One region of the Embleya sp. NPDC020886 genome, then DNA from elsewhere that is predicted to be linked to it. Evidence: predicted binding sites of a transcription regulator. Region 1 holds the regulator's gene; the other holds the start of a gene.
What was found. The regulator HrcA, encoded in region 1, represses chaperone genes, less so after heat shock. The targets are predictions, from matches to a motif close to TTNGCACTCNGNNNNNCNGAGTGCNAA.
Positions count from the first base shown of each region.

Region 2: groES (co-chaperone GroES) is a predicted target of HrcA. The motif match lies at 2,008-2,034, and genes of this name have one in related genera.

Region 1 covers NZ_JBIRRX010000004.1:411,497-415,048, forward strand. Annotated here, with positions in the region: gene ACH4U8_RS16865 (DUF3097 domain-containing protein) at 1-434, opposite strand, end outside; gene ACH4U8_RS16870 (MBL fold metallo-hydrolase) at 464-1,219, opposite strand; gene hrcA (heat-inducible transcriptional repressor HrcA) at 1,370-2,386, shown strand; gene dnaJ (molecular chaperone DnaJ) at 2,389-3,519, shown strand.
Region 2 covers NZ_JBIRRX010000001.1:1,465,478-1,469,029, forward strand. Annotated here, with positions in the region: gene groL (chaperonin GroEL) at 1-1,423, opposite strand, end outside; gene groES (co-chaperone GroES) at 1,558-1,866, opposite strand; gene ACH4U8_RS06190 (methyltransferase domain-containing protein) at 2,137-3,315, shown strand; gene ACH4U8_RS06195 (polysaccharide deacetylase family protein) at 3,345-3,552, opposite strand, start outside.

The DNA.
Region 1 (3,552 bases):
AGATACTCCACGACCACGCCCTCGATCCGCAGGTCGTCGCCCCACACCCGCTCGACCAACTCGGCGTCGTGCCGACCCTCCACATAGATCCGACCGGCCCGCGCCACCCTGGCCCGAGCGCCACGCACCGCCACCGAACCGGACGCGGTCCGCCCGGGGGTGCGCGCCGGGCCCGGCGCCCGCGGGCGGACCAGGGTGACCACCTCGCCGTCGATCAGGAAGGCGCGCGGATCCAGCGGGAAGACCCGGAGCCGGCCGTGCCGATCCTCCAGCGTGACGGTGAACCCCTCGGGCGTCTTCTCCACCCGGACCACCGCGCCGCAAAAGCCGGTCGAGGCCTCCTCCACCACCAGATCGCGTTCGGCCTCGACCTCGGGGACGGGCTTGTCCTTCTTCCATCCCGGGATCAGCGACTCGGGTCCATGGCTGCGCATGGCAGTGACGCTAGTCGGGTGACGGTACGTCAGTCCGGTACGACGCGCCCGGCGGCGACCTCGGCCAGCCAACGGTTCTGCCGAACCACGAACTCCTCGTCCACCACCGCACCGTGTCCGGGCAGCCAGACACTCGCGTCCAGCGCACGCACCCGGGCCAGCGAATCGCTCCACTCGGCGGCGAACGCGTCCGAGCCGAACAGCGGCGGCCCGCTCTCCTCCACCATGTCGCCGGCGATCAGCACCCCGCAGTCGGGCACGTGGACGACCACATCGTGGTCGGTGTGTCCACGGCCCGGCGCGTACAACACCACCTCGCGCCCGCCCAGGTCCACCGTGACCGGCTGCTCGCGGGCCACCAGGCGGGTCGGCGGCACGATCCGCGCGGCATTCATCAGGCCAGGGTCGAAGCCGTACGAGATGCCGCTCGCGCGACCGGCGTCGCCGCGCCGCTCCAGATACTCCGGCAGCTCCGCGTGGCCCCAGATCTCGGCGTCCGGGAAGGTCCGCAGCACCTCGTCGTTGCCGAAGCAGTGATCGAAGTGACCGTGTGTGTTCACCACCGCGACCACCCGGTCGGGCAGCCCGTGCGTGGGCAGCTCCCGGGCGAGTGAGGCCAACAGCTCTGCCGCCTCGCGGTCGTGCGATCCGGTGTCCACGAGCAGGATCCCGTCCCGGCCCGTGACGACCGCCACATTCAGTTCCAGGCCGGGCAGCCGGCGGCGCAGGACGCCCGGTGCGATCGGCTCCCAGGTGGCGTGTTTCGGCTGTTCGGCGCGTAGCATGCGTCAACCTTGGCACGGACGCAGGGGTACGGTCCGGATCGGGTGACCCGTACACTGGCACTCGGCGGGACGGAGTGCCAACCAGCACGACGAATCGCCGCAGACGGGACACGGCAACGGGTGGAAGAACCGGTCAGGGAGGTGCGCACCATGCTCGACGATCGTAAGCAGGACGTGCTGCGCGCCATCGTGCAGGACTATGTGGCGACCCAGGAACCGGTGGGTTCCAAGGCGCTCGCGGACCGACACAACCTCGGGGTCTCCCCGGCCACCATTCGCAACGACATGGCCGCGCTGGAGGAGGAGGGCTACATCACGCAGCCCCACACCAGCGCCGGTCGCGTGCCCACGGACAAGGGCTACCGGCTGTTCGTCGACCGCCTCGCGGGTGTCAAGCCGCTGTCGGGCGCCGAGCGTCGGGCGATCCAGACCTTCCTGGCCGGTGCGGTGGACCTGGACGACGTGGTGGGCCGGACGGTGCGGCTGCTGGCGCAGCTCACCCATCAGGTCGCCGTCGTGCAGTACCCCTCGCTGACCCGCTCGACGATCCGGCACGTCGAACTGCTCACCCTCGCGCCCACCCGGGTGATGCTCGTGCTGATCACCAGCACGGGTCGGGTCGAGCAGCGGGTGATGGACACACCGGGCCCGGTCGGCGAGAACCTGCTCGCCGACGTCCGGGCGCGGCTGAACAGCCGGATCACCGGCAAGCGGTTCGCCGATGTGCCGTTGCTGATCCAGGATCTCGCCGAGCCGTTCACCGCCGAGGAACGGCCGATCGTGGCGGGCATCCTGGCCACCCTGCTCGACACCCTGGTCGAGCACAAGGAAGAGAAGGTCGTCCTGGCCGGGACGGCCAACCTGACCCGTTTCGGCATGGACTTCCCGAACACGATCCGCCCGGTCCTCGAAGCACTGGAGGAACACGTCGTGCTGCTGCGCCTGTTGGGCGAGGCGACCGACCCGGGCATGGTCGTGCGGATCGGACACGAGAACATGCACGAAGGACTGGCCGCGACCTCGGTGGTCGCCGTCGGATACGGCAGTGGGCAGGAAACGCTGGCGAAGCTCGGGGTGCTCGGGCCGACCCGGATGGACTACCCCGGAACGATGGGAGCGGTGCGCGCCGTGGCTCGGTACGTCGGACAGATTCTCGCGGAGTCGTAGAGTTGGCTACCGATTACTACGAGGTCCTCGGGGTACGGCGGGACGCCACCCCGGAGGAAATCAAGAAGGCCTTCCGCCGGCTTGCTCGGGAGCTGCACCCGGACGTCAATCCGGACCCGAAGACGCAGGACCGGTTCAAGGAGATCAACAACGCCTACGAGGTCCTCTCGGACCCGCAGAAGCGACAGATGTACGACCTCGGCGGCGACCCGCTGTCCTCCGGGGGCGGCGGGGGCGGCGGCTTCGGCCAGGCCGGCTTCGGCTTCAGCGACATCATGGACGCGTTCTTCGGCCAGGCCAGCCAGCGCGGACCGCGCTCGCGTACGCGCCGCGGCCAGGACGCGATGATCCGGATCGAGATCACCCTCGAAGAGGCCGCGTTCGGCACCACCCGGGAGATCCAGGTGGACACCGCCGTCACGTGCAACACGTGCAACGGCGAGGGCGCCGCCCCGGGTACCTCGGCACAGACCTGCGACATGTGTCGCGGGCGCGGCGAGGTCAGCCAGGTCACCAAGTCCTTCCTGGGCCAGGTCATGACGTCGCGGCCGTGTCCGCAGTGTCAGGGCTTCGGCACCGTGGTCCCGCACCCGTGCCCCGAGTGCGCGGGCGACGGCCGGATCCGCGCGCGGCGCACGCTCACCGTCAAGATCCCGGCGGGCGTGGACAGCGGCACCCGGATCCAGCTCGCGGGCGAGGGCGAGGTCGGCCCCGGCGGCGGCCCGGCCGGCGACCTCTACGTGGAGATCGTCGAGGTCCCGCACACCACCTTCCAGCGGCGCGGCGACGACCTGCACTGCACGGTCACCATCCCGATGACGGCGGCGTCGCTGGGCACCAAGGTGCCGTTGCAGACGCTGGACGGCACCGAGGAGATCGACATCCGCCCGGGCACCCAGTCGGGCCAGTCGATCCCGCTGCACGGACGCGGCATCACCCACCTGCGCGGCGGCGGTCGGGGCGACCTGATCGTGCACGTCGAGGTGCAGACGCCGAACAAGCTCGACCCCGAGCAGGAGGAGCTGCTGCGGCGGCTCGCCAAGCTGCGCGGCGAGGAACGGCCCTCCGGCCAGTTCACGCCGGGCCAGCAGGGCCTGTTCTCCCGGCTCAAGGACGCGTTCAACGGCCGATGAGGCCGGCTGCGGCGCGCGCGGGTGTTCTACGCG
Region 2 (3,552 bases), on a different contig from region 1:
CGACGCCGAGCTCCTGCACCTTGTTGACGATCACGTAGCCCTCGAGGCCCGCGTTCTCGGCGATCCAGCGCAGCGGCTCGACCGCGGCGCGACGCACGACCGAGACACCGGTCGCGATGTCGCCGCTCTGGCCGAGGTTCTCGGCGAGCACGGAGACGGCGTGCACCAGGGCGGTGCCGCCGCCGGCGACGATGCCCTCCTCGATGGCCGCGCGGGTCGCGGAGACCGCGTCCTCGAGACGGTGCTTCTTCTCCTTGAGCTCGACCTCGGTGGCCGCACCCACACGGATCACGCACACGCCGCCGGCCAGCTTCGCGAGGCGCTCCTGGAGCTTCTCGCGGTCCCAGTCCGAGTCGGTGTCGTCGATCTCGCGCTTGATCTGCTTGACCCGGTCCGCGATCGCGGCGGCGTCGCCGGCGCCGTCCACCAGGGTGGTCGCGTCCTTGGTGATGGTGATGCGACGGGCGCTGCCCAGCACCTCCAGGCCGACCTGGTCGAGCTTGAGGCCGACCTCGGGGGCGATGACCTGACCGCCGGTCAGGATCGCCATGTCCTCCAGCATCGCCTTGCGGCGGTCACCGAAGCCCGGGGCCTTGACCGCGACGGCGTTGAACGTGCCGCGGATCTTGTTCACGACCAGGGTCGACAGCGCCTCGCCGTCGACGTCCTCGGCGACGATCAGCAGCGGCTTGGACGCGCCGGCCTGGATGATCTTCTCGAGCAGCGGGAGCAGCTCGGCGATGGCCGAGATCTTGCCCTGGTGGATCAGGATGTACGGGTCGTCGAGGACGGCCTCCATCCGCTCCTGGTCGGTGACCATGTACGGCGACAGGTAGCCCTTGTCGAACTGGAGGCCCTCGGCGAACTCCAGCTCCAGACCCATGGTCTGGGACTCCTCGACGGTGATGACACCGTCCTTGCCGACCTTGTCCATGGCCTCGGCGATCAGCTCGCCGATCTGCTTGTCCTGCGCCGAGAGCGCGGCGACGGCGGCGATGTCGTCCTTGCCGTCGATCGCGCGGGCGGTCTTGAGAAGCTGCTCGGACACCGCGGCGACGGCGAGGTCGATGCCCTTCTTCAGGTCCATCGGGGCCGCACCGGCGGCCACGTTGCGCAGACCCTCGCGCACCAGCGCCTGGGCGAGCACCGTCGCGGTGGTGGTGCCGTCACCCGCGATGTCGTTGGTCTTGGTCGCGACCTCCTTGGCGAGCTGCGCGCCGAGGTTCTCGTACGGGTCCTCGAGCTCCACCTCACGGGCGATCGTCACGCCGTCGTTGGTGATGGTCGGGGCACCGAACTTCTTGTCGATCACGACGTTGCGGCCCTTGGGGCCGAGCGTGACCTTGACGGTGTCGGCCAGCGCGTTGACGCCGCGCTCCAGCGACCGTCGGGCCTTCTCGTCGAACTGGAGGATCTTCGCCATGAGGGTCTTCGTCCTTAAAGGTTGCTAGTCGACGTCGTACAACCGACTCCGCCCCGGGTCCACCGGCCGCGAGGGCAGGGCGATCCGGGGCGGGGTCGTCGAACCGTCACCGGTTCCGGCGCGTCAGCGCGATGTCACTTCTCGATGATCGCGAGCACGTCGCGGGCCGAGAGAACGAGGTATTCCTCGCCGTTGTACTTCACCTCGGTGCCGCCGTACTTGCTGTACAGCACGGTGTCACCGACGCTCACGTCGAGCGGCAGACGCTGACCGTCCTCGAAACGACCCGGGCCCACGGCCAGGACGACGCCCTCCTGGGGCTTCTCCTTGGCGGTGTCCGGGATCACGAGACCCGACGCGGTGGTCTGCTCGGCCTCAAGCGTCTGAACCACGATGCGGTCCTCGAGCGGCTTGATGGCAACCTTGGTGTTGGCGGTCGTCACGATGCGACCTCCCCCTTCGGAGATCTCACGGAAAAATGTCTGTCGGCGAATGGGACAGATCCGTCGTCGCGGGTGCCGGACCTGCTCGAATCGCACTGGCACACTCATGGGGAGAGTGCCAGCACAGACACTAGGTGGCGGTTAGCACTCCGTCAACCAGAGTGCCAGATTCAGCGCGTCGGACCGCATTGTTCATACCGGTCTCGTCCCTACCGGCCCGTTCATGCCGCCTTCGGATCGTGCCCGGCCGTGCTCGGCGAGAATGGCCGCGTGCACACCGAAGCTTTCACCGCGCTGCTGACCGACGAGGGCCGTTCGCTGTTGGACCTGCTCGCCGACCACGAGGTCGGCGACGAATTGTCGTGGGCCACCCGGCTGCGTCGTGAGCACCCGGCGGAGTTGGTGGCCGCCGCGCTCACCCAGTCCCGGCTGCGACAGCGCGGGCGGGCCAAGTTCGGCGCGGACGCGGCGCGGATGTACTTCACTGCGAACGGGCTGGAGCAGTCCACCCGCACCTCGGTGGCCGAGCACCGGGCCGCCCGGCTGGTCGCGGCGGGCGGCATCGACCGGGCGGTGGACCTGTGTTGCGGCATCGGCGGCGACGCGCTCGCGCTGGCCCGGGCCGGGATCACCGTGCACGCGGTCGACCTGGACCCGCTGACCTGCGCGGTGGCCCGGGCCAACGCGGACGTGCTGGGGGTGGCGGATCGGCTCACCGTCGAGTGCGCGGACGTGACCGAGGTGGACCTGGGCGGCTTCGACGCGGCGCTGATCGACCCGTCCCGACGCACCGCCCGCGGGCGCACCTTCGACCCCGAGGCGTACTCGCCGCCGTTCTCGTTCCTGAGCAGGCTCGCCGCCGAAGTGCCCTGCGGCGCGGCCAAGGTCGCGCCGGGCATCCCGCACGAGATCGTGCCCGAGGGCATGGAGGCCGAGTGGGTCTCCGATCGCGGCGACGTCAAGGAGGCGGTGTTGTGGTGGGGCCGGCTCGCGCACGCCGGCCTGCGCGCCACGGTGTTGCCCGGCGGCGCGGCGCTGACCTCGGGTCGGGTCCGCCCGGCACCGGTGGGCCCGGTCCGCCGCTACCTCTACGAGCCGGACGGCGCGGTGATCCGGGCGCATCTGGTGTCCGAGGTGGGCGAGTTGGTGAACGGCAACCTGGTGGACGAGACGATCGCCTACCTGACCTCGGATCACCTGGTGGGCACGGTGTTCGCGAGCGTGTACGAGATCACCGACGTGTTGCCGTTCAACCTGAAGCGGCTCAAGGCGCTGCTGCGCGAGCGCGGCGTCGGCAACCTCACGGTCAAGAAGCGCGGCTCGGCGGTCGAGCCGGAGGAGGTCCGCCGCCGGGTCAGGCCGACCGGCCCGAACGCGGCCACGGTGCTGCTGACCCGGGTGGCGGGCGCGCCCACGATGCTGATCGCGCAGCCGGTGTCGACGGGGTAGCGCTGTCCGCCCGGCCGGGTCGAACGGGGCTAGCCGATGTAGTCCTCCAGGCGCGCGACGGTGTAGCCCTGGGCCTGGATCTTGCGCAGCATGTTGCCGAACATCTCGGTCATCGTGGTTCCCTTGAGATCACTCGGCCCGCGGAAGTGGGCCAGGATGATGTCGCCCGGGTGCAGCTTCTTCTCGCCGACGTACTGCATGTCGTTGATCTGCATCGATTCCTGCCACTTGACGATG